4 regions of the Paenibacillus sp. FSL R5-0345 genome follow, and region 4 is predicted to be linked to each of the others. Evidence: a T-box and tRNA genes for the amino acid it is inferred to sense, from the RefSeq annotation. Region 4 holds a T-box; the other regions hold tRNA genes.
What was found. The T-box of region 4 lies ahead of R50345_RS26260 (glutamine--tRNA ligase/YqeY domain fusion protein). A T-box ahead of a tRNA ligase gene usually reads a tRNA of that ligase, here a tRNA-Gln.
Positions count from the first base shown of each region.

Region 1 (6,913 bases), 130 kb from region 4:
TCAAAATTTTAATGATTTTAACGAATACACTCAAAAATAGAGAGAAAATTATAATTTTTACGAATAATCCGACTAATTTCCGAACGAGATGGCCAGTCAGGTTGCTAATCTTCGGATTTATTGATACGATCATATCAAATATTAATGAAAATAATTATATGATTTCGGTCATAATTTTGTACGATTCGGCTAAAACATAATTATTGGAGGCTCATCATGGATCGTGTTCTATATATTGTAAATGCAGCACATGAGGTTAATACCTATATTCCACCACACCAGCATGAATGTTATGAACTAGTCTATTATTTAAACGGATTAGGAACTACCAATGTAGGTTCGCGAAGTTATCATTTTCGTTCTTCTTCATTCGCGCTAATACCACCCAATCATAAACATGACGAGAATCATCGCGAAGACGCTACTATACTATTTGTAGGCTTCCATTCAAATCACCCGAATATGGAGAATTTGCAAGGCGTATATGAAGATGATAAAGACCATACTGTTCTACAGATCTTGCTTCGAATGAAAGCAGAGTTTACGCGCAAACAAGATGGATTCTCTGAACTATTGAACCTTCAAATGAGCGAAATCACTGTTCATCTGATACGGCTTCTTAGCGCCTCTGGGTTTCAATCGCCAACGGAAGACAGAGTCCAATATGTTCTAAACTATATGAATGAGCATTACCGCCATAAGCTATCGGTCGCAACACTCTCTGAGATGTCTGGATACAGCTATGATCGTTTCCGCCATTTATTTAAAGAGCGATTCGGCTCTTCACCTCTTCGCTATCTACTATTGAAACGTCTGGATTATGCAAAGTCTCTCTTACAACATACCCAAATGCATATCTCAGAAGTATCCGCTGCTGCTGGGTTTGTCAATGATGCTCAATTCTGCAATATGTTTAAACGTGAAGTTGGTCTCACACCGCGGGCATTCCGACTAAGCAGTCAATAAAATTACAATTCAATTCACTCCGCTTCACATAAAAAAGCCGTTGAATTAGAAGTGTCTCTAATACAACGGCTTAAGAATAAAAGTTCATAGACAAAGAAAAAAGGTTTGTAAAGTTGCTTATACAAGCGACTTTACAAACCTTTTTGATATACCGGCGAGAGGACTCGAACCTCCACGGTTTCCCTCTCGATTTTGAGTCGAGCGCGTCTGCCATTCCGCCACGCCGGCACATATGAAATTAATGGAGGCGCCACCCAGATTTGAACTGGGGATAAAGCTTTTGCAGAGCTTTGCCTTACCACTTGGCTATGGCGCCATATGAAAACATTGGAGCGGACGACGGGAATCGAACCCGCGACCCTCGCCTTGGCAAGGCGATGCTCTACCGCTGAGCCACGTCCGCATAAAATGGCTGGGGATATAGGATTTGAACCTATGCATGACGGAGTCAAAGTCCGTTGCCTTACCGCTTGGCTAATCCCCAATAACATTTTAAAGTAAAATGGGGCGACTGATGGGTCTCGAACCCACGAATGCCGGAACCACAATCCGGTGCGTTAACCCCTTCGCCACAGTCGCCATATTAAACTGAATTTGTTGCTGTTCTTCTTAAAGTAAATGGGGCGACCGATGGGACTTGAACCCACGAATGCCGGATCCACAAACCGGTGCGTTAACCCCTTCGCCACGACCGCCATATTAAACTTTAGAGAAAGACTCTGGATAAAGATTGGCAGGGGCAGCAGGAATTGAACCCACACCAACGGTTTTGGAGACCGTTGTTCTACCTTTAAACTATGCCCCTAAAAAATGGTGGGGGATGATGGATTCGAACCACCGAACACGTGAGTGAGCAGATTTACAGTCTGATGCGTTTGGCCACTTCGCTAATCCCCCAAAGATGGTGCCGGCGAGAGGACTTGAACCCCCAACCTACTGATTACAAGTCAGTTGCTCTACCAATTGAGCTACACCGGCATATTAAGTTGTATACTACATGGTGGCTCGAGACGGATTCGAACCGCCGACACGAGGATTTTCAGTCCTCTGCTCTACCGACTGAGCTATCGAGCCAAGAAAATGGCGGAACCGACGAGATTCGAACTCGCGATCTCCTGCGTGACAGGCAGGCATGTTAGGCCAACTACACCACGGTTCCAAAAGATATAATTACTTGATGAAAATTGGTTGCGGGGGCAGGATTTGAACCTGCGGCCTTCGGGTTATGAGCCCGACGAGCTACCGGGCTGCTCCACCCCGCGTCGTTCTTAAATGAATATGGTGGAGGCTGAGGGGATCGAACCCCCGACCCTCTGCTTGTAAGGCAGATGCTCTCCCAGCTGAGCTAAGCCTCCGTAAACAACAATTGTTATTGTACCAAAGTCCACTATACAAAATCAAGTGAAAATTTGGTGACCCGTATGGGATTCGAACCCATGTTACCTCCGTGAAAGGGAGGTGTCTTAACCCCTTGACCAACGGGCCATACTAATTAAAAATTTGTGGCGGAGAGAGAGGGATTCGAACCCTCGAGACGCTTGTGGCGCCTACACGATTTCCAATCGTGCTCCTTCGGCCAAACTCGGACACCTCTCCATATGGCTCCCCGAACAGGACTCGAACCTGTGACAACTCGATTAACAGTCGAGTGCTCTACCAACTGAGCTATCAGGGAATATTCATACCAGGCTTGATGCCTGAAAACTGAATCCGAATTGAATTTGCATTTTAAGTATAGGATAAGCCCTCGACCGATTAGTATTGGTCAGCTCCATGCATTACTGCACTTCCACCTCCAACCTATCTACCTCGTCGTCTTCAAGGGGTCTTACTAATTGGGAAATCTCATCTTGAGGGGGGCTTCACGCTTAGATGCTTTCAGCGCTTATCCCGTCCGTACGTAGCTACCCAGCCATGCTTCTGGCGAAACAACTGGTGCACCAGCGGTACGTCCATCCCGGTCCTCTCGTACTAAGGACAGCTCCTCTCAAATTTCCTGCGCCCACGACAGATAGGGACCGAACTGTCTCACGACGTTCTGAACCCAGCTCGCGTACCGCTTTAATGGGCGAACAGCCCAACCCTTGGGACCTACTTCAGCCCCAGGATGCGATGAGCCGACATCGAGGTGCCAAACCTCCCCGTCGATGTGGACTCTTGGGGGAGATAAGCCTGTTATCCCCAGGGTAGCTTTTATCCGTTGAGCGATGGCCCTTCCATGCGGTACCACCGGATCACTAAGTCCGACTTTCGTCCCTGCTCGACTTGTAGGTCTCGCAGTCAAGCTCCCTTATGCCTTTGCACTCTTCGAATGATTTCCAACCATTCTGAGGGAACCTTGGAACGCCTCCGTTACTCTTTAGGAGGCGACCGCCCCAGTCAAACTGCCCGCCTGACACGGTCCCCGTACCCGGTAAGGGCACTAGGTTAGAACCTAGATACGATCAGGGTGGTATCCCAACGGCGCCTCCACCGAAGCTTGCGCTCCGATTTCTACGGCTCCCACCTATCCTGTACAGATCGTACCCAAATTCAATATCAAGCTGCAGTAAAGCTCCATGGGGTCTTTCCGTCTTGTCGCGGGTAACCTGCATCTTCACAGGTATTAAAATTTCACCGGATCTCTCGTTGAGACAGCGCCCAAGTCGTTACGCCATTCGTGCGGGTCAGAATTTACCTGACAAGGAATTTCGCTACCTTAGGACCGTTATAGTTACGGCCGCCGTTTACTGGGGCTTCGGTTCATAGCTTCGGGTTACCCCTAACCACTCCCCTTAACCTTCCAGCACCGGGCAGGCGTCAGCCCGTATACTTCGCCTTGCGGCTTCGCACAGACCTGTGTTTTTGCTAAACAGTCGCTTGGGCCTTTTCACTGCGGCCCCCTCGTGCTATTCACACTACCGGGGCACCCCTTCTCCCGAAGTTACGGGGTCATTTTGCCGAGTTCCTTAACGAGAGTTCTTCCGCGCGCCTTAGAATTCTCTTCTCGCCTACCTGTGTCGGTTTGCGGTACGGGCACCTTCTCCTGGCTAGAGGCTTTTCTTGGCAGTGTGAGATCATGACCTTCGCTACTACAATTTTCGCTCCCCATCACAGCCCAGCCTTAATGATGTGCGGATTTGCCTACACATCAGCCTCACTGCTTAGACGGACATATCCATCAGTCCGCGTCACTACCCTCCTGCGTCACCCCATCGCTCATAGCGGATTACGGTGGTACAGTAATTTCAAACTGTTGTCCTTCGACTACGCCTTTCGGCCTCGCCTTAGGTCCCGACTTACCCTGAGCGGACGAGCCTTCCTCAGGAAACCTTGGGCTTTCGGCGGATCAGATTCTCACTGATCTTTTCGTTACTCATACCGGCATTCTCACTTGTATGCTGTCCAGCGCTCCTTACGGTACACCTTCAACCCACATACAACGCTCCCCTACCCCAGATACATAGTATCTAGCCATAGCTTCGGTGGTGTGTTTAGCCCCGTTACATTTTCGGCGCAGAGTCACTCGACCAGTGAGCTATTACGCACTCTTTCAATGGTGGCTGCTTCTAAGCCAACATCCTGGTTGTCTGTGCAACTCCACATCCTTTCCCACTTAACACACACTTGGGGACCTTAGCTGATGGTCTGGGCTGTTTCCCTTTTGACAATGGATCTTAGCACTCACTGTCTGACTCCCGGCAATAAGTATATGGCATTCGGAGTTTGACTGAGCTTGGTAATCCTTGCGGACCCCGCACCCAATCAGTGCTCTACCTCCACTACTCTTATACCGAGGCTAGCCCTAAAGCTATTTCGGGGAGAACCAGCTATCTCCGAGTTCGATTGGAATTTCTCCGCTACCCCCACCTCATCCCCGCACTTTTCAACGTGCGTGGGTTCGGGCCTCCAGTGCGTGTTACCGCACCTTCACCCTGGACAGGGGTAGATCACACGGTTTCGGGTCTACGTCCACATACTAAATCGCCCTATTCAGACTCGCTTTCGCTGCGGCTCCGTCTTCTCGACTTAACCTTGCATGTTAAACGTAACTCGCCGGTTCATTCTACAAAAGGCACGCCATCACCCATTAATAGGGCTCTGACTTTTTGTAAGCACACGGTTTCAGGTTCTATTTCACTCCCCTTCCGGGGTGCTTTTCACCTTTCCCTCACGGTACTGTTTCACTATCGGTCGCCAGGTAGTATTTAGCCTTAGCAGATGGTCCTGCTGGATTCATACGGGGTTTCACGTGCCCCGCACTACTCGGGATCCGTCTCGGAGAGAACACAGTTTAGGTTACAGGGCTTTTACCTCTATCGCGGGCCTTTCCAGACCTCTTCGCCTACCATATTCCTTTGTAACTCCATGTGAGACGTCCCACAACCCCTAAGAGCAAGCTCTTAGGTTTAGGCTGTTCCGCGTTCGCTCGCCGCTACTGACGGAATCACTATTGTTTTCTCTTCCTCAGGGTACTTAGATGTTTCAGTTCCCCTGGTCTGCCTCTACATACCCTATGTATTCAGGTATGAGTAACTGCGAATTACCACAGCTGGGTTTCCCCATTCGGACACCCCCGGATCAAAGCTTGCTTACAGCTCCCCGAGGCAGTTTCGTTGTTCGCCACGTCCTTCGTCGGCTCCTGGCGCCTAGGCATCCTCCGTGTGCTCTTATTAGCTTAACCTTGATTTTTCTTTCGAAAAATCTCACTAATAACATTTACTTGTTTACACAAGTTGCTAAAAGATGTTCTAAAACGCAAATTCGTTTCGGTATCCAGTTTTCAAGGATCAAGTCTTACTGAGAGCTTAAACTCTCAAAACTGAGCAACGAGTGAGTAACAGGCCTAGACCTGAGATTGTGGAAGTTTAACTTCCGATTTGAATGTCTTCATTGCAGAAGACGATTCTCCATAGAAAGGAGGTGATCCAGCCGCACCTTCCGATACGGCTACCTTGTTACGACTTCACCCCAATCATCTACCCCACCTTCGGCGGCTGGCTCCCTTGCGGGTTACCCCACCGACTTCGGGTGTTGTAAACTCTCGTGGTGTGACGGGCGGTGTGTACAAGACCCGGGAACGTATTCACCGCGGCATGCTGATCCGCGATTACTAGCAATTCCGACTTCATGCAGGCGAGTTGCAGCCTGCAATCCGAACTGAGACCGGCTTTGATGGGATTGGCTCCACCTCGCGGCTTCGCTTCCCGTTGTACCGGCCATTGTAGTACGTGTGTAGCCCAGGTCATAAGGGGCATGATGATTTGACGTCATCCCCACCTTCCTCCGGTTTGTCACCGGCAGTCACTCTAGAGTGCCCAACATTACTTGCTGGCAACTAAAGTTAAGGGTTGCGCTCGTTGCGGGACTTAACCCAACATCTCACGACACGAGCTGACGACAACCATGCACCACCTGTCTCCTCTGTCCCGAAGGTCGCCACTATCTCTAGTGGATTCAGAGGGATGTCAAGACCTGGTAAGGTTCTTCGCGTTGCTTCGAATTAAACCACATACTCCACTGCTTGTGCGGGTCCCCGTCAATTCCTTTGAGTTTCAGTCTTGCGACCGTACTCCCCAGGCGGAGTGCTTACTGTGTTAACTTCGGCACCAAGGGTATCGAAACCCCTAACACCTAGCACTCATCGTTTACGGCGTGGACTACCAGGGTATCTAATCCTGTTTGCTCCCCACGCTTTCGCGCCTCAGCGTCAGTTACAGCCCAGAAAGTCGCCTTCGCCACTGGTGTTCCTCCACATATCTACGCATTTCACCGCTACACGTGGAATTCCACTTTCCTCTTCTGTACTCAAGTCACCCAGTTTCCAGTGCGACCTTAGGTTGAGCCCAAGGTTTAAACACCAGACTTAAATGACCGCCTGCGCGCGCTTTACGCCCAATAATTCCGGACAACGCTTGCCCCCTACGTATTACCGCGGCTGCTGGCACGTAGTTAGCCGGGGCTTTCT
Region 1 covers NZ_CP009281.1:5,839,238-5,846,150, forward strand. Annotated here, with positions in the region: gene R50345_RS25635 (AraC family transcriptional regulator) at 217-966, shown strand; tRNA gene R50345_RS25640 (tRNA-Leu) at 1,116-1,194, opposite strand; tRNA gene R50345_RS25645 (tRNA-Cys) at 1,209-1,282, opposite strand; tRNA gene R50345_RS25650 (tRNA-Gly) at 1,295-1,369, opposite strand; tRNA gene R50345_RS25655 (tRNA-Gln) at 1,376-1,450, opposite strand; tRNA gene R50345_RS25660 (tRNA-His) at 1,470-1,545, opposite strand; tRNA gene R50345_RS25665 (tRNA-His) at 1,586-1,661, opposite strand; tRNA gene R50345_RS25670 (tRNA-Trp) at 1,698-1,771, opposite strand; tRNA gene R50345_RS25675 (tRNA-Tyr) at 1,778-1,863, opposite strand; tRNA gene R50345_RS25680 (tRNA-Thr) at 1,869-1,944, opposite strand; tRNA gene R50345_RS25685 (tRNA-Phe) at 1,965-2,040, opposite strand; tRNA gene R50345_RS25690 (tRNA-Asp) at 2,048-2,125, opposite strand; tRNA gene R50345_RS25695 (tRNA-Met) at 2,152-2,228, opposite strand; tRNA gene R50345_RS25700 (tRNA-Val) at 2,246-2,321, opposite strand; tRNA gene R50345_RS25705 (tRNA-Glu) at 2,377-2,451, opposite strand; tRNA gene R50345_RS25710 (tRNA-Ser) at 2,470-2,562, opposite strand; tRNA gene R50345_RS25715 (tRNA-Asn) at 2,566-2,641, opposite strand; rRNA gene R50345_RS25720 (23S ribosomal RNA) at 2,702-5,629, opposite strand; rRNA gene R50345_RS25725 (16S ribosomal RNA) at 5,862-6,913, opposite strand, start outside.
Region 1: it has a tRNA-Gln gene. The T-box ahead of R50345_RS26260 (glutamine--tRNA ligase/YqeY domain fusion protein) is inferred to sense a tRNA for this amino acid. The anticodon was not compared.

Region 2 (6,913 bases), 120 kb from region 4:
ATGAAAAAAACTTTTTCAAAAAAAAGACTTGCCAAACAACGAAACACTGTGATATATTATAAAGGTCGCCGCTGACAAACAACGACGACGAAATAAGAGACATTGATCTTTGAAAACTGAACAACGAGTGAGTAGGAAATCACGAAAGTGAAATCCGAAACTGATGAGTTTCACAGCGTATTTTACGCTTTTGAAATTTCATCGTGAGAATTAATTTTCTCGTCAGATGTTTCAAAATGAGCATATCGCTCTTTTCAATACTAATTGGAGAGTTTGATCCTGGCTCAGGACGAACGCTGGCGGCGTGCCTAATACATGCAAGTCGAGCGGAGTCATTTTGAAAGCTTGCTTTCAAAATGACTTAGCGGCGGACGGGTGAGTAACACGTAGGCAACCTGCCCCTTAGACTGGGATAACTACCGGAAACGGTAGCTAATACCGGATAATTTCTTTTTTCTCCTGAAGGAAGAATGAAAGACGGAGCAATCTGTCACTGAGGGATGGGCCTGCGGCGCATTAGCTAGTTGGTGGGGTAACGGCCCACCAAGGCGACGATGCGTAGCCGACCTGAGAGGGTGAACGGCCACACTGGGACTGAGACACGGCCCAGACTCCTACGGGAGGCAGCAGTAGGGAATCTTCCGCAATGGACGAAAGTCTGACGGAGCAACGCCGCGTGAGTGATGAAGGTTTTCGGATCGTAAAGCTCTGTTGCCAGGGAAGAACGTCCGGTAGAGTAACTGCTATCGGAGTGACGGTACCTGAGAAGAAAGCCCCGGCTAACTACGTGCCAGCAGCCGCGGTAATACGTAGGGGGCAAGCGTTGTCCGGAATTATTGGGCGTAAAGCGCGCGCAGGCGGTCATTTAAGTCTGGTGTTTAAACCTTGGGCTCAACCTAAGGTCGCACTGGAAACTGGGTGACTTGAGTACAGAAGAGGAAAGTGGAATTCCACGTGTAGCGGTGAAATGCGTAGATATGTGGAGGAACACCAGTGGCGAAGGCGACTTTCTGGGCTGTAACTGACGCTGAGGCGCGAAAGCGTGGGGAGCAAACAGGATTAGATACCCTGGTAGTCCACGCCGTAAACGATGAGTGCTAGGTGTTAGGGGTTTCGATACCCTTGGTGCCGAAGTTAACACAGTAAGCACTCCGCCTGGGGAGTACGGTCGCAAGACTGAAACTCAAAGGAATTGACGGGGACCCGCACAAGCAGTGGAGTATGTGGTTTAATTCGAAGCAACGCGAAGAACCTTACCAGGTCTTGACATCCCTCTGAATCCACTAGAGATAGTGGCGGCCTTCGGGACAGAGGAGACAGGTGGTGCATGGTTGTCGTCAGCTCGTGTCGTGAGATGTTGGGTTAAGTCCCGCAACGAGCGCAACCCTTAACTTTAGTTGCCAGCAAGTAATGTTGGGCACTCTAGAGTGACTGCCGGTGACAAACCGGAGGAAGGTGGGGATGACGTCAAATCATCATGCCCCTTATGACCTGGGCTACACACGTACTACAATGGCCGGTACAACGGGAAGCGAAGCCGCGAGGTGGAGCCAATCCCATCAAAGCCGGTCTCAGTTCGGATTGCAGGCTGCAACTCGCCTGCATGAAGTCGGAATTGCTAGTAATCGCGGATCAGCATGCCGCGGTGAATACGTTCCCGGGTCTTGTACACACCGCCCGTCACACCACGAGAGTTTACAACACCCGAAGTCGGTGGGGTAACCCGCAAGGGGGCCAGCCGCCGAAGGTGGGGTAGATGATTGGGGTGAAGTCGTAACAAGGTAGCCGTATCGGAAGGTGCGGCTGGATCACCTCCTTTCTATGGAGAATCGTCTTCTGCAATGAAGACATTCAAATCGGAAGTTAAACTTCCAAAATAGAACCTTCGGGTTCAAACACTCACTCGTGTTCAGTTTTGAAAGAGCAAGTCTCTTTCATATGCGTTTGGTGGCGATAGCGGAGGGGTTCCACACGTACCCATCCCGAACACGACCGTTAAGCCCTCCAGCGCCGATGGTACTTGGACCGAAGGGTCCTGGGAGAGTAGGACGCCGCCAAGCGAACAACCACTTTGGTTGATTCACAATATTATATGTTATATGGGCTTTTAGCTCAGTTGGTTAGAGCGCACCTCTGATAAGGGTGAGGTCGGTGGTTCGAGTCCACCAAGGCCCACCATATAACTTATATCCCTTTATGGGGCCATAGCTCAGCTGGGAGAGCGCCTGCCTTGCAAGCAGGAGGTCAGCGGTTCGATCCCGCTTGGCTCCACCATAATTTTAAATCAATACTTTCTTTAACATTGATCCTTGAAAACTGGATACCGAAACGAATTTGCGTTTTAGAACATCTTTTAGCAACTTGTGTAAACAAGTAAATGTTATTAGTGAGATGATTCCAAGAGAGATATCGTATGATATTTTCCTTCGGAAAAATCATGGTTAAGCTAATAAGAGCACACGGAGGATGCCTAGGCGCCAGGAGCCGACGAAGGACGTGGCGAACAACGAAACTGCCTCGGGGAGCTGTAAGCAAGCTTTGATCCGGGGGTGTCCGAATGGGGAAACCCAGCTGTGGTAATTCGCAGTTACTCATACCTGAATACATAGGGTATGTAGAGGCAGACCAGGGGAACTGAAACATCTAAGTACCCTGAGGAAGAGAAAACAATAGTGATTCCGTCAGTAGCGGCGAGCGAACGCGGAACAGCCTAAACCTAAGAGCTTGCTCTTAGGGGTTGTGGGACGTCTCACATGGAGTTACAAAGGAATATGGTAGGTGAAGAGGTCTGGAAAGGCCCGCGATAGAGGTAAAAGCCCTGTAACCTAAACTGTGTTCTCTCCGAGACGGATCCCGAGTAGTGCGGGGCACGTGAAACCCCGTATGAATCCAGCAGGACCATCTGCTAAGGCTAAATACTACCTGGCGACCGATAGTGAAACAGTACCGTGAGGGAAAGGTGAAAAGCACCCCGGAAGGGGAGTGAAATAGAACCTGAAACCGTGTGCTTACAAAAAGTCAGAGCCCTATTAATGGGTGATGGCGTGCCTTTTGTAGAATGAACCGGCGAGTTACGTTTAACATGCAAGGTTAAGTCGAGAAGACGGAGCCGCAGCGAAAGCGAGTCTGAATAGGGCGAATTAGTATGTGGACGTAGACCCGAAACCGTGTGATCTACCCCTGTCCAGGGTGAAGGTGCGGTAACACGCACTGGAGGCCCGAACCCACGCACGTTGAAAAGTGCGGGGATGAGGTGGGGGTAGCGGAGAAATTCCAATCGAACTCGGAGATAGCTGGTTCTCCCCGAAATAGCTTTAGGGCTAGCCTCGGTATAAGAGTAGTGGAGGTAGAGCACTGATTGGGTGCGGGGTCCGCAAGGATTACCAAGCTCAGTCAAACTCCGAATGCCATATACTTATTGCCGGGAGTCAGACAGTGAGTGCTAAGATCCATTGTCAAAAGGGAAACAGCCCAGACCATCAGCTAAGGTCCCCAAGTGTGTGTTAAGTGGGAAAGGATGTGGAGTTGCACAGACAACCAGGATGTTGGCTTAGAAGCAGCCACCATTGAAAGAGTGCGTAATAGCTCACTGGTCGAGTGACTCTGCGCCGAAAATGTAACGGGGCTAAACACACCACCGAAGCTATGGCTAGATACGTATGTATCTGGGGTAGGGGAGCGTTGTATGTGGGTTGAAGGTGTACCGTAAGGAGCGCTGGACAGCATACAAGTGAGAATGCCGGTATGAGTAACGAAAAGATCAGTGAGAATCTGATCCGCCGAAAGCCCAAGGTTTCCTGAGGAAGGCTCGTCCGCTCAGGGTAAGTCGGGACCTAAGGCGAGGCCGAAAGGCGTAGTCGAAGGACAACAGTTTGAAATTACTGTACCACCGTAATCCGCTATGAGCGATGGGGTGACGCAGGAGGGTAGTGACGCGGACTGATGGATATGTCCGTCTAAGCAGTGAGGCTGATGTGTAGGCAAATCCGCACATCATTAAGGCTGGGCTGTGATGGGGAGCGAAAATTGTAGTAGCGAAGGTCATGATCTCACACTGCCAAGAAAAGCCTCTAGCCAGGAGAAGGTGCCCGTACCGCAAACCGACACAGGTAGGCGAGAAGAGAATTCTAAGGCGCGCGGAAGAACTCTCGTTAAGGAACTCGGCAAAATGACCCCGTAACTTCGGGAGAAGGGGTGCCCCGGTAGTGTGAATAGCACGAGGGGGCCGCAGTGAAAAGGCCCAAGCGACTGTTTAGCAAAAACACAGGTCTGTGCGAAGCCGCAAGGCGAAGTATACGGGCTGACGCCTGCCCGGTGCTGGAAGGTTAAGGGGAGTGGTTAGGGGTAACCCGAAGCTATGAACCGAAGCCCCAGTAAACGGCGGCCGTAACTATAACGGTCCTAAGGTAGCGAAATTCCTTGTCAGGTAAATTCTGACCCGCACGAATGGCGTAACGACTTGGGCGCTGTCTCAACGAGAGATCCGGTGAAATTTTAATACCTGTGAAGATGCAGGTTACCCGCGACAAGACGGAAAGACCCCATGGAGCTTTACTGCAGCTTGATATTGAATTTGGGTACGATCTGTACAGGATAGGTGGGAGCCGTAGAAATCGGAGCGCAAGCTTCGGTGGAGGCGCCGTTGGGATACCACCCTGATCGTATCTAGGTTCTAACCTAGTGCCCTAATCGGGTACGGGGACCGTGTCAGGCGGGCAGTTTGACTGGGGCGGTCGCCTCCTAAAGAGTAACGGAGGCGTTCCAAGGTTCCCTCAGAATGGTTGGAAATCATTCGAAGAGTGCAAAGGCATAAGGGAGCTTGACTGCGAGACCTACAAGTCGAGCAGGGACGAAAGTCGGACTTAGTGATCCGGTGGTACCGCATGGAAGGGCCATCGCTCAACGGATAAAAGCTACCCTGGGGATAACAGGCTTATCTCCCCCAAGAGTCCACATCGACGGGGAGGTTTGGCACCTCGATGTCGGCTCATCGCATCCTGGGGCTGAAGTAGGTCCCAAGGGTTGGGCTGTTCGCCCATTAAAGCGGTACGCGAGCTGGGTTCAGAACGTCGTGAGACAGTTCGGTCCCTATCTGTCGTGGGCGCAGGAAATTTGAGAGGAGCTGTCCTTAGTACGAGAGGACCGGGATGGACGTACCGCTGGTGCACCAGTTGTTTCGCCAGAAGCATGGCTGGGTAGCTACGTACGGACGGGATAAGCGCTGAAAGCATCTAAGCGTGAAGCCCCCCTCAAGATGAGATTTCCCAATTAGTAAGACCCCTTGAAGACGACGAGGTAGATAGGTTGGAGGTGGAAGTGCAGTAATGCATGGAGCTGACCAATACTAATCGGTCGAGGGCTTATCCTATACTTAAAATGCAAATTCAATTCGGATTCAGTTTTCAGGCGATTAAGCCTGAGCATTTACGCTGTAAATGCCCGTTTGGTGGCGATAGCGGAGGGGTTCCACGCGTACCCATCCCGAACACGACCGTTAAGCCCTCCAGCGCCGATGGTACTTGGACCGAAGGGTCCTGGGAGAGTAGGACGTTGCCAAGCGGATATTCCCTGATAGCTCAGTTGGTAGAGCACTCGACTGTTAATCGAGTTGTCACAGGTTCGAGTCCTGTTCGGGGAGCCATGCTCTCATAGCTCAGCAGGTAGAGTGCTTCCATGGTAAGGAAGAGGTCACCGGTTCGAATCCGGTTGAGAGCTCCACAGATTTGCAAGGCCCGTTGGTCAAGGGGTTAAGACACCTCCCTTTCACGGAGGTAACATGGGTTCGAATCCCATACGGGTCACCAACTTTTACTTGTACTTACCCTTAGAGGGTCCCATAGATATGGAGGCTTAGCTCAGCTGGGAGAGCATCTGCCTTACAAGCAGAGGGTCGGGGGTTCGATCCCCTCAGCCTCCACCATAATCTTCCTGAGAGATTATGGGCAACATAGAGGTAGCATCAATGGGGATTAGCCAAGCGGTAAGGCAACGGACTTTGACTCCGTCACTCATAGGTTCGAATCCTATATCCCCAGCCAAGTGCGAGCCATTAGCTCAGTTGGTAGAGCACCTGACTTTTAATCAGGGTGTCGAAGGTTCGAGTCCTTCATGGCTCACTTTTATTATTACATGCGCGTGTGGCGGAATGGCAGACGCACCAGACTTAGGATCTGGCGTTTCACGACGTGGGGGTTCAAGTCCCTTCACGCGCACCATATTTTGCGGAAGTGGCTCAGCGGTAGAGCATCGCCTTGCCAAGGCGAGGGTCGCGGGTTCGATTCCCGTCTTCCGCTCCATAATTTTTGCGCCCTTAGCTCAGCTGGATAGAGCGTTTGACTACGAATCAAAAGGCCGGGAGTTCGAATCTCTCAGGGCGCGCCATTTTTTTATTAAGCAATCATAGCATTATAACGGGATGTAGCTCAGCTTGGTAGAGCACCTGGTTTGGGACCAGGGGGTCGCATGTTCAAATCGTGTCATCCCGATTTTTCACCTTTGCGGGTGTAGTTCAATGGTAGAACTTCAGCCTTCCAAGCTGATAGCGTGGGTTCGATTCCCATCACCCGCTCCATAATTTTATAGTAACGGGATGTAGCTCAGCTTGGTAGAGCACCTGGTTTGGGACCAGGGGGTCGCATGTTCAAATCGTGTCATCCCGATACTCAGCTTAATCGCTCTTAGAAGCTCTTACTTCGGTAAGAGCTTTTTTGTTATGTAATGATTTAATACGCATGTATTGATATAACATATGCTCTATCATTCTTCCAAAAGAAATTGAACTTCTGGTGGAATACCAATTCGTAAATAATAACTTTTCCATGATTCTTCTTGCTCAGGATTGCTACCTGTGGATAGTAGCTTTACAGCAAAGACATTAGCTTGACGTTCAAGCTTCCCAGGAGAGAAGTAGGAG
Region 2 covers NZ_CP009281.1:6,086,620-6,093,532, reverse strand. Annotated here, with positions in the region: rRNA gene R50345_RS26935 (16S ribosomal RNA) at 262-1,819, shown strand; rRNA gene rrf (5S ribosomal RNA) at 1,944-2,060, shown strand; tRNA gene R50345_RS26925 (tRNA-Ile) at 2,102-2,178, shown strand; tRNA gene R50345_RS26920 (tRNA-Ala) at 2,199-2,274, shown strand; rRNA gene R50345_RS26915 (23S ribosomal RNA) at 2,440-5,368, shown strand; rRNA gene rrf (5S ribosomal RNA) at 5,443-5,559, shown strand; tRNA gene R50345_RS26905 (tRNA-Asn) at 5,566-5,641, shown strand; tRNA gene R50345_RS26900 (tRNA-Thr) at 5,643-5,718, shown strand; tRNA gene R50345_RS26895 (tRNA-Glu) at 5,730-5,804, shown strand; tRNA gene R50345_RS26890 (tRNA-Val) at 5,845-5,920, shown strand; tRNA gene R50345_RS26885 (tRNA-Gln) at 5,964-6,038, shown strand; tRNA gene R50345_RS26880 (tRNA-Lys) at 6,044-6,116, shown strand; tRNA gene R50345_RS26875 (tRNA-Leu) at 6,132-6,215, shown strand; tRNA gene R50345_RS26870 (tRNA-Gly) at 6,222-6,296, shown strand; tRNA gene R50345_RS26865 (tRNA-Arg) at 6,305-6,381, shown strand; tRNA gene R50345_RS26860 (tRNA-Pro) at 6,412-6,485, shown strand; tRNA gene R50345_RS26855 (tRNA-Gly) at 6,498-6,571, shown strand; tRNA gene R50345_RS26850 (tRNA-Pro) at 6,586-6,659, shown strand; gene R50345_RS26845 (ImmA/IrrE family metallo-endopeptidase) at 6,757-6,913, opposite strand, start outside.
Region 2: it has a tRNA-Gln gene. The T-box ahead of R50345_RS26260 (glutamine--tRNA ligase/YqeY domain fusion protein) is inferred to sense a tRNA for this amino acid. The anticodon was not compared.

Region 3 (6,913 bases), 1.7 Mb from region 4:
GCAATGGGCGAAAGCCTGACGGAGCAACGCCGCGTGAGTGATGAAGGTTTTCGGATCGTAAAGCTCTGTTGCCAGGGAAGAACGTCCGGTAGAGTAACTGCTATCGGAGTGACGGTACCTGAGAAGAAAGCCCCGGCTAACTACGTGCCAGCAGCCGCGGTAATACGTAGGGGGCAAGCGTTGTCCGGAATTATTGGGCGTAAAGCGCGCGCAGGCGGTCATTTAAGTCTGGTGTTTAAACCTTGGGCTCAACCTAAGGTCGCACTGGAAACTGGGTGACTTGAGTACAGAAGAGGAAAGTGGAATTCCACGTGTAGCGGTGAAATGCGTAGATATGTGGAGGAACACCAGTGGCGAAGGCGACTTTCTGGGCTGTAACTGACGCTGAGGCGCGAAAGCGTGGGGAGCAAACAGGATTAGATACCCTGGTAGTCCACGCCGTAAACGATGAGTGCTAGGTGTTAGGGGTTTCGATACCCTTGGTGCCGAAGTTAACACAGTAAGCACTCCGCCTGGGGAGTACGGTCGCAAGACTGAAACTCAAAGGAATTGACGGGGACCCGCACAAGCAGTGGAGTATGTGGTTTAATTCGAAGCAACGCGAAGAACCTTACCAGGTCTTGACATCCCTCTGAATCCACTAGAGATAGTGGCGGCCTTCGGGACAGAGGAGACAGGTGGTGCATGGTTGTCGTCAGCTCGTGTCGTGAGATGTTGGGTTAAGTCCCGCAACGAGCGCAACCCTTAACTTTAGTTGCCAGCAAGTAATGTTGGGCACTCTAGAGTGACTGCCGGTGACAAACCGGAGGAAGGTGGGGATGACGTCAAATCATCATGCCCCTTATGACCTGGGCTACACACGTACTACAATGGCCGGTACAACGGGAAGCGAAGCCGCGAGGTGGAGCCAATCCCATCAAAGCCGGTCTCAGTTCGGATTGCAGGCTGCAACTCGCCTGCATGAAGTCGGAATTGCTAGTAATCGCGGATCAGCATGCCGCGGTGAATACGTTCCCGGGTCTTGTACACACCGCCCGTCACACCACGAGAGTTTACAACACCCGAAGTCGGTGGGGTAACCCGCAAGGGAGCCAGCCGCCGAAGGTGGGGTAGATGATTGGGGTGAAGTCGTAACAAGGTAGCCGTATCGGAAGGTGCGGCTGGATCACCTCCTTTCTATGGAGAATCGTCTTCTGCAATGAAGACATTCAAATCGGAAGTTAAACTTCCACAATCTCAGGTTTAGGCCTGTTACTCACTCGTTGCTCAGTTTTGAGAGTTTAAGCTCTCAAGTAAGACTTGATCCTTGAAAACTGGATACCGAAACGAATTTGCGTTTTAGAACATCTTTTAGCTAGAACTTGTGTGAACAAGTTAAATTAGTTATTGGCTGGAAGCGAAGATTTTCGATTGTGAAACGACCTTTGGCTTTGAATGATTCTGCGAACGGAGTAATCCGGTAGCGACACTCAAAACAAGATGAGTGAACAAGCGAAACATCGGAGCGATGGTTAAGCTAATAAGAGCACACGGAGGATGCCTAGGCGCCAGGAGCCGACGAAGGACGTGGCGAACAACGAAACTGCCTCGGGGAGCTGTAAGCAAGCTTTGATCCGGGGGTGTCCGAATGGGGAAACCCAGCTGTGGTAATTCGCAGTTACTCATACCTGAATACATAGGGTATGTAGAGGCAGACCAGGGGAACTGAAACATCTAAGTACCCTGAGGAAGAGAAAACAATAGTGATTCCGTCAGTAGCGGCGAGCGAACGCGGAACAGCCTAAACCTAAGAGCTTGCTCTTAGGGGTTGTGGGACGTCTCACATGGAGTTACAAAGGAATATGGTAGGTGAAGAGGTCTGGAAAGGCCCGCGATAGAGGTAAAAGCCCTGTAACCTAAACTGTGTTCTCTCCGAGACGGATCCCGAGTAGTGCGGGGCACGTGAAACCCCGTATGAATCCAGCAGGACCATCTGCTAAGGCTAAATACTACCTGGCGACCGATAGTGAAACAGTACCGTGAGGGAAAGGTGAAAAGCACCCCGGAAGGGGAGTGAAATAGAACCTGAAACCGTGTGCTTACAAAAAGTCAGAGCCCTATTAATGGGTGATGGCGTGCCTTTTGTAGAATGAACCGGCGAGTTACGTTTAACATGCAAGGTTAAGTCGAGAAGACGGAGCCGCAGCGAAAGCGAGTCTGAATAGGGCGAATTAGTATGTGGACGTAGACCCGAAACCGTGTGATCTACCCCTGTCCAGGGTGAAGGTGCGGTAACACGCACTGGAGGCCCGAACCCACGCACGTTGAAAAGTGCGGGGATGAGGTGGGGGTAGCGGAGAAATTCCAATCGAACTCGGAGATAGCTGGTTCTCCCCGAAATAGCTTTAGGGCTAGCCTCGGTATAAGAGTAGTGGAGGTAGAGCACTGATTGGGTGCGGGGTCCGCAAGGATTACCAAGCTCAGTCAAACTCCGAATGCCATATACTTATTGCCGGGAGTCAGACAGTGAGTGCTAAGATCCATTGTCAAAAGGGAAACAGCCCAGACCATCAGCTAAGGTCCCCAAGTGTGTGTTAAGTGGGAAAGGATGTGGAGTTGCACAGACAACCAGGATGTTGGCTTAGAAGCAGCCACCATTGAAAGAGTGCGTAATAGCTCACTGGTCGAGTGACTCTGCGCCGAAAATGTAACGGGGCTAAACACACCACCGAAGCTATGGCTAGATACGTATGTATCTGGGGTAGGGGAGCGTTGTATGTGGGTTGAAGGTGTACCGTAAGGAGCGCTGGACAGCATACAAGTGAGAATGCCGGTATGAGTAACGAAAAGATCAGTGAGAATCTGATCCGCCGAAAGCCCAAGGTTTCCTGAGGAAGGCTCGTCCGCTCAGGGTAAGTCGGGACCTAAGGCGAGGCCGAAAGGCGTAGTCGAAGGACAACAGTTTGAAATTACTGTACCACCGTAATCCGCTATGAGCGATGGGGTGACGCAGGAGGGTAGTGACGCGGACTGATGGATATGTCCGTCTAAGCAGTGAGGCTGATGTGTAGGCAAATCCGCACATCATTAAGGCTGGGCTGTGATGGGGAGCGAAAATTGTAGTAGCGAAGGTCATGATCTCACACTGCCAAGAAAAGCCTCTAGCCAGGAGAAGGTGCCCGTACCGCAAACCGACACAGGTAGGCGAGAAGAGAATTCTAAGGCGCGCGGAAGAACTCTCGTTAAGGAACTCGGCAAAATGACCCCGTAACTTCGGGAGAAGGGGTGCCCCGGTAGTGTGAATAGCACGAGGGGGCCGCAGTGAAAAGGCCCAAGCGACTGTTTAGCAAAAACACAGGTCTGTGCGAAGCCGCAAGGCGAAGTATACGGGCTGACGCCTGCCCGGTGCTGGAAGGTTAAGGGGAGTGGTTAGGGGTAACCCGAAGCTATGAACCGAAGCCCCAGTAAACGGCGGCCGTAACTATAACGGTCCTAAGGTAGCGAAATTCCTTGTCAGGTAAATTCTGACCCGCACGAATGGCGTAACGACTTGGGCGCTGTCTCAACGAGAGATCCGGTGAAATTTTAATACCTGTGAAGATGCAGGTTACCCGCGACAAGACGGAAAGACCCCATGGAGCTTTACTGCAGCTTGATATTGAATTTGGGTACGATCTGTACAGGATAGGTGGGAGCCGTAGAAATCGGAGCGCAAGCTTCGGTGGAGGCGCCGTTGGGATACCACCCTGATCGTATCTAGGTTCTAACCTAGTGCCCTAATCGGGTACGGGGACCGTGTCAGGCGGGCAGTTTGACTGGGGCGGTCGCCTCCTAAAGAGTAACGGAGGCGTTCCAAGGTTCCCTCAGAATGGTTGGAAATCATTCGAAGAGTGCAAAGGCATAAGGGAGCTTGACTGCGAGACCTACAAGTCGAGCAGGGACGAAAGTCGGACTTAGTGATCCGGTGGTACCGCATGGAAGGGCCATCGCTCAACGGATAAAAGCTACCCTGGGGATAACAGGCTTATCTCCCCCAAGAGTCCACATCGACGGGGAGGTTTGGCACCTCGATGTCGGCTCATCGCATCCTGGGGCTGAAGTAGGTCCCAAGGGTTGGGCTGTTCGCCCATTAAAGCGGTACGCGAGCTGGGTTCAGAACGTCGTGAGACAGTTCGGTCCCTATCTGTCGTGGGCGCAGGAAATTTGAGAGGAGCTGTCCTTAGTACGAGAGGACCGGGATGGACGTACCGCTGGTGCACCAGTTGTTTCGCCAGAAGCATGGCTGGGTAGCTACGTACGGACGGGATAAGCGCTGAAAGCATCTAAGCGTGAAGCCCCCCTCAAGATGAGATTTCCCAATTAGTAAGACCCCTTGAAGACGACGAGGTAGATAGGTTGGAGGTGGAAGTGCAGTAATGCATGGAGCTGACCAATACTAATCGGTCGAGGGCTTATCCTATACTTAAAATGCAAATTCAATTCGGATTCAGTTTTCAGGCGATTAAGCCTGAGCATTACGCTGTAATGTCCGTTTGGTGGCGATAGCGGAGGGGTTCCACGCGTACCCATCCCGAACACGACCGTTAAGCCCTCCAGCGCCGATGGTACTTGGACCGAAGGGTCCTGGGAGAGTAGGACGCCGCCAAGCGGACAACCACATTACCCGTGGTATTTTTTTTGCCCTTAATATTCGTATGTCTTAAAAGGGCCTTTAGCTCAGCTGGTTAGAGCGCACCCCTGATAAGGGTGAGGTCGGTGGTTCGAGTCCACTAAGGCCCACCATATTCCCTGATAGCTCAGTTGGTAGAGCACTCGACTGTTAATCGAGTTGTCACAGGTTCGAGTCCTGTTCGGGGAGCCATTTATGGAGAGGTGTCCGAGTTTGGCCGAAGGAGCACGATTGGAAATCGTGTAGGCGCCACAAGCGTCTCGAGGGTTCGAATCCCTCTCTCTCCGCCATGAATTTACTTCCCTGTTAGGGATGAGAAGCCTAGGTGGTTCGTTGAAGCATAAGCTTCGTTAGGAATGCTTCGCAATCTCGATCGTAGTGAGAGTATCCCTCTCTCTCCGCCATAAAGTTTATTAGCATGGCCCGTTGGTCAAGGGGTTAAGACACCTCCCTTTCACGGAGGTAACATGGGTTCGAATCCCATACGGGTCATAACATGGAGGCTTAGCTCAGCTGGGAGAGCATCTGCCTTACAAGCAGAGGGTCGGGGGTTCGATCCCCTCAGCCTCCACCATATTCATTTAAGAACGACGCGGGGTGGAGCAGCCCGGTAGCTCGTCGGGCTCATAACCCGAAGGCCGCAGGTTCAAATCCTGCCCCCGCAACCAAATTTTCCTTAAGCATGATGTTTTGGGACTAGCTGGCGTAGTGTAAATGAATAGTATATACTTATTAAATGACGCGGGGTGGAGCAGCCCGGTAGCTCGTCGGGCTCATAACCCGAAGGCCGCAGGTTCAAATCCTGCCCCCGCAACCAATTTACATTTATGCATTATGTCTGTGGAACCGTGGTGTAGTTGGCCTAACATGCCTGCCTGTCACGCAGGAGATCGCGAGTTCGAATCTCGTCGGTTCCGCCATTTAGTTAATTATTGTTGGGGATTAGCCAAGCGGTAAGGCAACGGACTTTGACTCCGTCATGCATAGGTTCAAATCCTATATCCCCAGCCATTTATGAGAGCCATTAGCTCAGTTGGTAGAGCACCTGACTTTTAATCAGGGTGTCGAAGGTTCGAGTCCTTCATGGCTCACCATTATTTTTAAAGTGTGCGCGTGTGGCGGAATGGCAGACGCACCAGACTTAGGATCTGGCGTTTCACGACGTGGGGGTTCAAGTCCCTTCACGCGCACCATATTTTGCGGAAGTGGCTCAGCGGTAGAGCATCGCCTTGCCAAGGCGAGGGTCGCGGGTTCGATTCCCGTCTTCCGCTCCATAATTTTTGCGCCCTTAGCTCAGCTGGATAGAGCGTTTGACTACGAATCAAAAGGCCGGGAGTTCGAATCTCTCAGGGCGCGCCATTTTTATTACTAAGTCATTACATGTTTTGACGGGATGTAGCTCAGCTTGGTAGAGCACCTGGTTTGGGACCAGGGGGTCGCATGTTCAAATCGTGTCATCCCGATTTTATACCTTTGCGGGTGTAGTTCAATGGTAGAACTTCAGCCTTCCAAGCTGATAGCGTGGGTTCGATTCCCATCACCCGCTTATAATTAAGAAACACCTGTCTATTATAGGCAGGTGTTTTTTTGTATAGTTACATTCATATGGATACAATAGAACTTAGGGCTTTTAGTTGAGGAGGTAGCTATGTTTGAATTCGAAGCTAAATTAGTGCGACCTGATGCAAGTGGGAGCTGGACTTATCTTAACGTCCCTTTTGATGCCGAACAAATATTTGAAACAAAGTCCAGGGTACAGGTAAAAGGAACTGTAAATGGAATCCCCTATAGAGGAACGCTTATGCCCCATGGAAACGGAAAGTATTTTATGGTGGTAAAGAAAGAACTACGGGATCTAGCCAAAGCTCAACCTGGTGATATTGTGCGTGTGACGATGGAGCAGGATCATCAATTACGAGAGGTAGAAGCTCCAGAGGATTTACTTGATGCGCTGAGTAGCCATGAGCAGGCAGAAGCTTATTACAACGGTCTGGCTTATTCTTATCAGAAGGAATATGTATCTTGGATCGAAGCGGCGAAAAGACCTGAAACCAGAGCATCTCGTATCGAGAAATCAGTTAGCAAGCTCGCAGATGGATTGAGGCTAAAATAAAAATACGAATAATCGATGCAAGGTATGAACATAAGAACAGCGTCCCTTTCCCGTCATAAGGAAGAGGACGCTGTTTACGTTGGTGGATATGCGTGGGTTGGCTTAAATAAGAACGGCTACCTCACCACAATTCACAAACTTAATACTTTCGA
Region 3 covers NZ_CP009281.1:869,341-876,253, forward strand. Annotated here, with positions in the region: rRNA gene R50345_RS03800 (16S ribosomal RNA) at 1-1,176, shown strand, start outside; rRNA gene R50345_RS03805 (23S ribosomal RNA) at 1,510-4,438, shown strand; rRNA gene rrf (5S ribosomal RNA) at 4,511-4,627, shown strand; tRNA gene R50345_RS03815 (tRNA-Ile) at 4,685-4,761, shown strand; tRNA gene R50345_RS03820 (tRNA-Asn) at 4,765-4,840, shown strand; tRNA gene R50345_RS03825 (tRNA-Ser) at 4,846-4,938, shown strand; tRNA gene R50345_RS03830 (tRNA-Glu) at 5,069-5,140, shown strand; tRNA gene R50345_RS03835 (tRNA-Val) at 5,147-5,222, shown strand; tRNA gene R50345_RS03840 (tRNA-Met) at 5,240-5,316, shown strand; tRNA gene R50345_RS03845 (tRNA-Met) at 5,389-5,465, shown strand; tRNA gene R50345_RS03850 (tRNA-Asp) at 5,491-5,568, shown strand; tRNA gene R50345_RS03855 (tRNA-Gln) at 5,585-5,659, shown strand; tRNA gene R50345_RS03860 (tRNA-Lys) at 5,667-5,742, shown strand; tRNA gene R50345_RS03865 (tRNA-Leu) at 5,758-5,841, shown strand; tRNA gene R50345_RS03870 (tRNA-Gly) at 5,848-5,922, shown strand; tRNA gene R50345_RS03875 (tRNA-Arg) at 5,931-6,007, shown strand; tRNA gene R50345_RS03880 (tRNA-Pro) at 6,038-6,111, shown strand; tRNA gene R50345_RS03885 (tRNA-Gly) at 6,124-6,194, shown strand; gene R50345_RS03890 (YdeI/OmpD-associated family protein) at 6,297-6,761, shown strand; gene R50345_RS03895 (GreA/GreB family elongation factor) at 6,864-6,913, opposite strand, start outside.
Region 3: it has a tRNA-Gln gene. The T-box ahead of R50345_RS26260 (glutamine--tRNA ligase/YqeY domain fusion protein) is inferred to sense a tRNA for this amino acid. The anticodon was not compared.

Region 4 (6,913 bases):
CTGAATAAGAACAGCCATTAAGTTCGAGGCTACAATGACCCATAATAAGAGATAGCCATATTTTGAACCCGCCGTAATGTTGGTGGCAAAATTACCTGGATCCAGATAAGCAACCGCAGCGATAAACGCTGGACCTAAGAAAGGCAGTAATCTTCTAATTCCTTTGGTCTCCCCGTTAAGAACGGCTTGCGCTGAAATCGAGTTTTTATGTTGTTTTATATGTGGTTGTTCTATATGTGGTGTTTCCACTAAAGTTTGTTCTAGCATGTCAGTTCCTCCTCTTGCCCAAAAAAAAGTTGTCTATATACACGAAAGTTTCCTCTGTGCAACTTATATTTAAAGTATATGCTCATTTCTGAAAAATGTAAATATGTTTCATTAGGAATTTTCATACGCTTGTACACTTCTGATCGACAAAAAAAACCGGACAACATCAGGAATTACCCGATCTTTGCCCGGCTTAAGCCAATTACTCCGCATTGCTTATGGTGTGAGACTTTGAATATCTCTTCTCATTTGTTCATTCTGCGTTTTCAGCTCATTCAATTCTTTCTGAAGCTCCTGATAATCAGGTGACGCTTGCTTTCTCGACCCATGCCCGTGTCCATGCTTCCCGCCCAGTCCAAACATCATAAATATCATCATTAAAGGGCAGATCAATGTAATTAACCAAGACCAATTCATAGCTTTTACCTCCTAGAAATTCTTTATGACCTCTATATCATAAAGAATACTTGTGGAGAAAGGATGTGCTGTGAATTACGAATTCTTCTTCCATGTATCCTTCAGCGGTACAATCCGGTTCAGTACCAGCTTATCTGCTGTCGTATGCTTCTTATCCACACAAAAGAATCCATGGCGGATGAATTGATATTTATCTTCTGGAAGTGCACTATCCATGGAAGGCTCCAGCAAACAATCCTTCAGAATCATTAAAGAATCTGGATTAAGATACGCGTCCCAGCGCTCATCGTCTTCTTTAGGACCGTCATTCTCTTTTAGCAGCCGCTCATATAGATGAACTTCCGCCTTGATTGCGTGTTCTGCCGATACCCAGTGGATGGTCGCTTTGACCTTACGTTCATTAAATCCACTTCCACTCTTCGTTCTCGGATCATAGGTACAGCGAAGCTCCATCACTTCTCCGGTTGCTTCGTCCTTGATCACCTCATTGCACTTAATGAAGTAGGCACCTTTTAACCTTACCTCATTCCCTATAGTCAGCCTGTGATAACCTTTAGGCGGCTCCTCCATGAAATCCTCTTGTTCAATATAAAGCGTACGTGAAAAAGGAACCTCTCTATCCCCAAGCGTCTTATCTTCACTGTTATTCTCAATCGTAAGCCATTCGCTTTGATTCTCGGGATAGTTAGTAATAACCACCTTTAGCGGCTTTAGAACAGCCATTACGCTAGGTGCCTTCGCCTTCAAATCTTGTCTAAGCGAATGCTCTAACATGGCTATATCTACAATGGTGCTATGTCGGACAAATCCGATTTCTTTCACAAAATTCCGAATACTCTCCGGCGTAAAACCTCTTCTCCGAAGTCCGCGAAGCGTGGGAAGCCTTGGATCATCCCAACCATCCACATAATGTCCTGCAACCAATTGTCTAATGTACCGTTTGCTAGTAACGACACCGGTGATGTTTACGCGTCCAAACTCCCTTTGCTTTGGAGCTTCGGGGGTATCCAGCTCATTTAGTACCCACTCATACAGGGGCCGATGATCCTTAAACTCAATGGAGCATAGGGAATGCGTAATCCCTTCGATCGCATCTTGTATAGGATGTGCAAAATCGTACATCGGATAGACGCACCAATCGTTGCCTGTTCTATAATGTTCCGCATGGATAATTCTATAAATCACCGGATCACGCAAGTTGATATTCGGTGAGCGCATATCTATTTTGGCGCGTAATACTCTGGCACCCGTAGGATAAACGCCATCCCTCATCTCTGCGAATAACTTCATATTTTCTTCCACAGAACGCTCCCGATAGGGACTGTTCCTTCCCGGCTCTGTAAGCGTCCCTCTATATGCTGTCACCTCTTCAGGTGATAAATCGCAGACATAGGCTTTTCCTTTTCGGATTAGCTTTACTGCGCTATTGTAAATTTTTTCTGAATAGTCTGATCCATAGAAAATATGGTCCGGTGAGTAGCCCATCCATTCAATATCTTCGATGATGGCATTTACATATTCCAGATCCTCTTTTAAAGGATTCGTGTCATCGAAACGCAAGTGGAACTTTCCGCCATACTTTTTTGCAGTTGTATAATTCGTGTCAATGGCATACGCACTGCCAATATGCAAATATCCGTTAGGTTCCGGTGGAAATCTGGTACAAATGTCTCTACTGTAAGTTTCAGCCTCAAGCTCTTCTTGAATAAATCTGTCGATGTAACTTCCTGCCACTACTTCTGATGGCTTATTCATTGTTGTTACCTCCTGTATATTAGTGATATCCGCCTTGTTTATCTGCAAAATAAAAAGAACCTCACCTCCAAGACTTATGGTCTTGGGGACGAAATTCTCGCGGTACCACCCCAGGTTCATTAATATGTCGCCATATTAATCTCATCAAGTACGGCAATGCATCTTTCGCAGTGCTTATACTCTAGCTCTATAACAGGAGCTCCCGTCATACCATCCCCGTCACCCGGTTCCGACATGCCGCTCAGAGGCTTGTTTCGATAAAATCCTCCTTACCCCGTTCTCATCATCCAGGGCTCTCTGTGAAGGAATGATTTTATTTACTCTTCTCGTCATCGCGTTTAATTATTTTGTATAGGATACCAAATAGATGGTCCTGTGTAAATGATGTGCTTTCTCTTCTGTCTGCTTACAATCTATTCCTCGCTCAGAGCTGTTATCAGTTCCAGCACCACTTCATTATCCGGCTCTACGGCCAAAGCTCTACGCGCGTATTCCATTGCAGCCCCTTCAGCTCCAAGCTCATAGTTACAAATCGCCATGCTATAGAGCACCGATGCTAATGGTTCTTCCGCATTGGCATGCATAGACCGCTCTAAGTAGACTAACGCCTCCTCGAACTTATCCATTTCATACAGCAGTAACCCAGCATCCAGTGAGAGGTCATAGCTCTGTTCCATCGGATAATAACCTGTCCACATGAGCTGAATCCCTCGCTGAAGATCCAGCATTTCTTCATCACTGGCATCCGGCAGCAGCTCCGAAATCTGTTCAGCACTATGGATAAACCATTCTGCATCATACCCACCTAAGCGCCAAAAAGCCAAAATCTGCTGAAGTCCCATCGTATCTATTTGCTGATCCATCCATTCCTTCATACTGAAGAAATCATCCGGGCCAAAACGCTCTATAAACCGCTTGTAGCCTAACCGAGTGTTCGTATAGCTCATCGGCGATTCCAGCATAAGAATACATCCGATGTTCAAGTTTTTATAATGATGTGAGGTAAATAAGGAATGCGCTCCTCGTTGCTCCAACGTATGCTGAATCGCATGATAGTTCGCTGTTAAGGAGAAGCTACCATGATGAATTAGCATAGGCGGCTCCGCAAATTCCCAATTCTCTATTCGGTGATCACCCTTATCCGCTGTAAGAAGTACAAACCCTCCTGTAGATAACTTAGCTAGCCGCTCCAGACAAGTAAGCCCCACCACTGGAAACAAAATATGCGAATCCTCCAGCTTCTGCTGATAGAGCTTTATAACATCGTGATAGGGATAAGTTTCCGCTTCGTAATCAGCCGCACGACGATAATGATATTGCGGGATGATTGTACCGAGTACCTCTGAGGGGTTATCCGAATCTGCATCCTCAGAATACTGAATCGACATCTCACATTCAAATATTTTACCTTCATCCACATAAATCAATTCCTGCGGGATACTGTCAAAAAAATAATTCGCCACAAGCAGCAGCGGCTGCTGTAAATCACCAGGTTTGATGCTGAGCTTAGCGTGCACTAAATACAGTTCAGTATCCTGTACAGCATCAAAACGTGCGAAATCCAGTATACCCTGCTCTACGAATGGAAGTAAGCTTGGGTGCTGCTGCCAGCTGGTTATATTTTTAACGGGTAAATCACTCATCACATAACGAAATGGAGGAAGCGGAGTCCCCGCATAATCTTTGATTTCGCATAGCTTCTTAAGGATATGGAACGCTAACCGCCCCGCTCCCGCTCCCAATTCCAGTATAGTGACTATTTCAGAGAGATGTCCTTGTCCAGCCCGATCTTGCAGGAATCCGAAGATCATTTCCGCATATGCAGTCGCAATCATAGGATTACTCGTAATATACTGCGGAACCTGATCATTATTCCAAGCCTTTAAACCCTTTTCTTCATAATAAGCCCGCTGTAATTCCCAAATGGGTGCTTCACTGAAGCGATAGTGCTGCCCTTCGTTACCTGTCATCTATTTCTTAACCTGCTCTCTGTATATCTTGTTAGAACACCTATGATACTTATTCCGCTCTCAATGTGCGTGACCTGAAAAGGACGTATTCGGCCTCTGCCGGAATGGAAACGGAAAATGACAATAATCCCGCTTTGGAGGTTAACGAATCAGGTCCTTTTAACGTTTGGTAGTAAGAATTGCCTTTGCTGTCCACACTCACCAGCTCCAGTTCCGCATTCCCTTTAGGGATGACGAAGCCGGAGGTATTTTGCACACCTAAGGTTAGTTTGTATTCTTTCCCGGATGGAGTCTGTGTCAGCGTACAGGGATATAGAGGATATGGATGTGCTGTTGTTTCCACTGGGTAAGGAGCAAGCGCTCGATCTGCCTCAGGCTTCGCCCATTCCTCCCCTTTTCTCGCACCAATGCCAAGGGTTAGTTTATTCACGTTATTGAATTGGGTTTCCCAGCGAAATGTCTTTAAACCCTCTAGGATAGGAGATGCTGGAACAAATAGGATTCCATCCTTGATCTCCGGGGCAATCCCTAATGAATCTTCTGTCTCCCCATTAAATTCTGCCTCTAGCTGTCCTGCTTTAATCTTCCCAACCGACCGGTCAAGCAGTGAAACCGTAACACTATTCGTTAGTGCGTCATAGAGCAAATCTGCACCAATCGCACTCGAAAAAGCCCGAATCGGCACCATTAATTTACCTGATTTAAAATAAGGAGCGAGTTTACCCGGAAAAAGGACGTAATACCCCCCCGTATGACAGTGGCATTACCTGAGTCCCTAACTGGACAGCCGCCGACACCGATGTAGGTGTAACCGCTGAACCTGCGGCGAACATGATCACTAACAGACCGATGACATAAGCTCTTATTTTTCCTAGTCGTTGTAAGGACTCCTTAACATGATTCATCTTAAACCCCTCTCCCTCTCTACTCCGTTTAGATCCTCAATCTATATAAGTAATAATCAATGATCCCTTGGCGCATGTCAACTTGTTCCACTTTTGTTATTCATCATAAAAGACAGGATTCTGCATATATTTTCATTGGGTTATTTAGAATCAAGAAAGGAGTGCGATGGATGACCGATGCTGGACAGGATTCACCAAGAAAGACAAATATCCCCCAGCCCGTTCGAAGCGATGGCGCAGGGGGATTAGATAAAGGACCGCGTGATATTATGCGGGATTTGGAGAATCCGGATATGTTTGTCCCTCCCGTGACCGATGCCGGTCTTGTCCCCAATTTAAAATTCTCTTTCTCTGATGTGCATATGCAGCTTAATCATGGCGGCTGGTCGAGAGAGGTGACGGTCAGGGACCTCCCCATCGCCACTACACTAGCTGGCGTAAATATGAGCCTTACCCCCGGTGGAGTACGCGAACTCCATTGGCACCAACAAGCAGAATGGTCCTATATGCTGCTAGGTCGAGCTCGAATTACTGCCGTGGATCAGAATGGCCGAAACTTCATCGCCGATGTGGGACCAGGCGATCTTTGGTATTTCCCTCCGGGTATTCCCCACTCAATACAGGGTCTTGAAGAAGGCTGTGAGTTTCTGCTTGTATTCGACGATGGAAGTTTCTCTGATCTAAACACCTTGTCCATTTCTGATTGGTTTGCCCATACTCCGAAAGAAGTGCTTTCGGCTAACTTTGGGGTGCCTGCCGCTGCATTTGACTCTATTCCCACCGAACAGGTCTATATTTATCAGGATCAGGTTCCGGGTTCATTGCAAAGTCAGAAGGTAGAATCTCCATACGGAGAGATCTCACAAACCTTTAAACATTCCTTATTGGCTCAACCTCCGCTGAAGACTCCCGGCGGGAGCGTCAGAATTGTCGATTCCAGTAACTTTCCCATCTCCAAAACCGTAGCTGCCGCATTGGTAGAAATTGAACCCGGAGGGATGAGAGAGCTGCACTGGCATCCAAATAACGATGAATGGCAATATTATCTTACCGGAAAAGGACGAATGACTGTATTTGCCGGAAACGGTGTAGCACGAACGTTTAATTACAGAGCAGGCGATGTAGGGTATGTTCCTTTTGCTTTCGGACATTATATTCAAAATACAGGCGAAGATTCCTTATGGTTTCTTGAAATGTTTAAGAGTGACCGCTTTGCTGACGTTTCTCTAAACCAATGGATGGCACTCACTCCTCATGAATTGGTTCAAAGTAACCTAGACGTTGGACGAGAGGTTATAGACGCCTTAAGGGAGGTGAAATGGCCCGTAGTAAAATACCCTAAGCCAAGCAAAAACGCCTCCGGTGTCCCCAAAGGGCGGTAAGCGTTTTTGCGAGAAATATAAGGATAAGGTATCGGGTGAAACTTATACTTTCTTGTATTTTCTTAAAAAGAAAGCTTCATCTAATAACTATTCGCCAGACTCCGCAAATTGTTTGATTCTTTCCTCTATCTGGTCACGCACACGCTGGAACACTGCCCACTTCTCTTCATCGGTGCCTTGCGCTTTTGCCGGATCATCGAAGCCCCAGTGTTCCCGT
Region 4 covers NZ_CP009281.1:5,964,316-5,971,228, forward strand. Annotated here, with positions in the region: gene R50345_RS26250 (Nramp family divalent metal transporter) at 1-267, opposite strand, end outside; gene R50345_RS26255 (DUF2933 domain-containing protein) at 484-684, opposite strand; gene R50345_RS26260 (glutamine--tRNA ligase/YqeY domain fusion protein) at 760-2,439, opposite strand; T-box leader at 2,521-2,781, opposite strand; gene R50345_RS26265 (tetratricopeptide repeat protein) at 2,853-4,409, opposite strand; partial or broken gene R50345_RS26270 (copper amine oxidase N-terminal domain-containing protein) at 4,459-5,118, opposite strand; gene R50345_RS26275 (hypothetical protein) at 5,129-5,314, opposite strand; gene R50345_RS26280 (oxalate decarboxylase family bicupin) at 5,485-6,696, shown strand; gene arsC (arsenate reductase (thioredoxin)) at 6,784-6,913, opposite strand, start outside.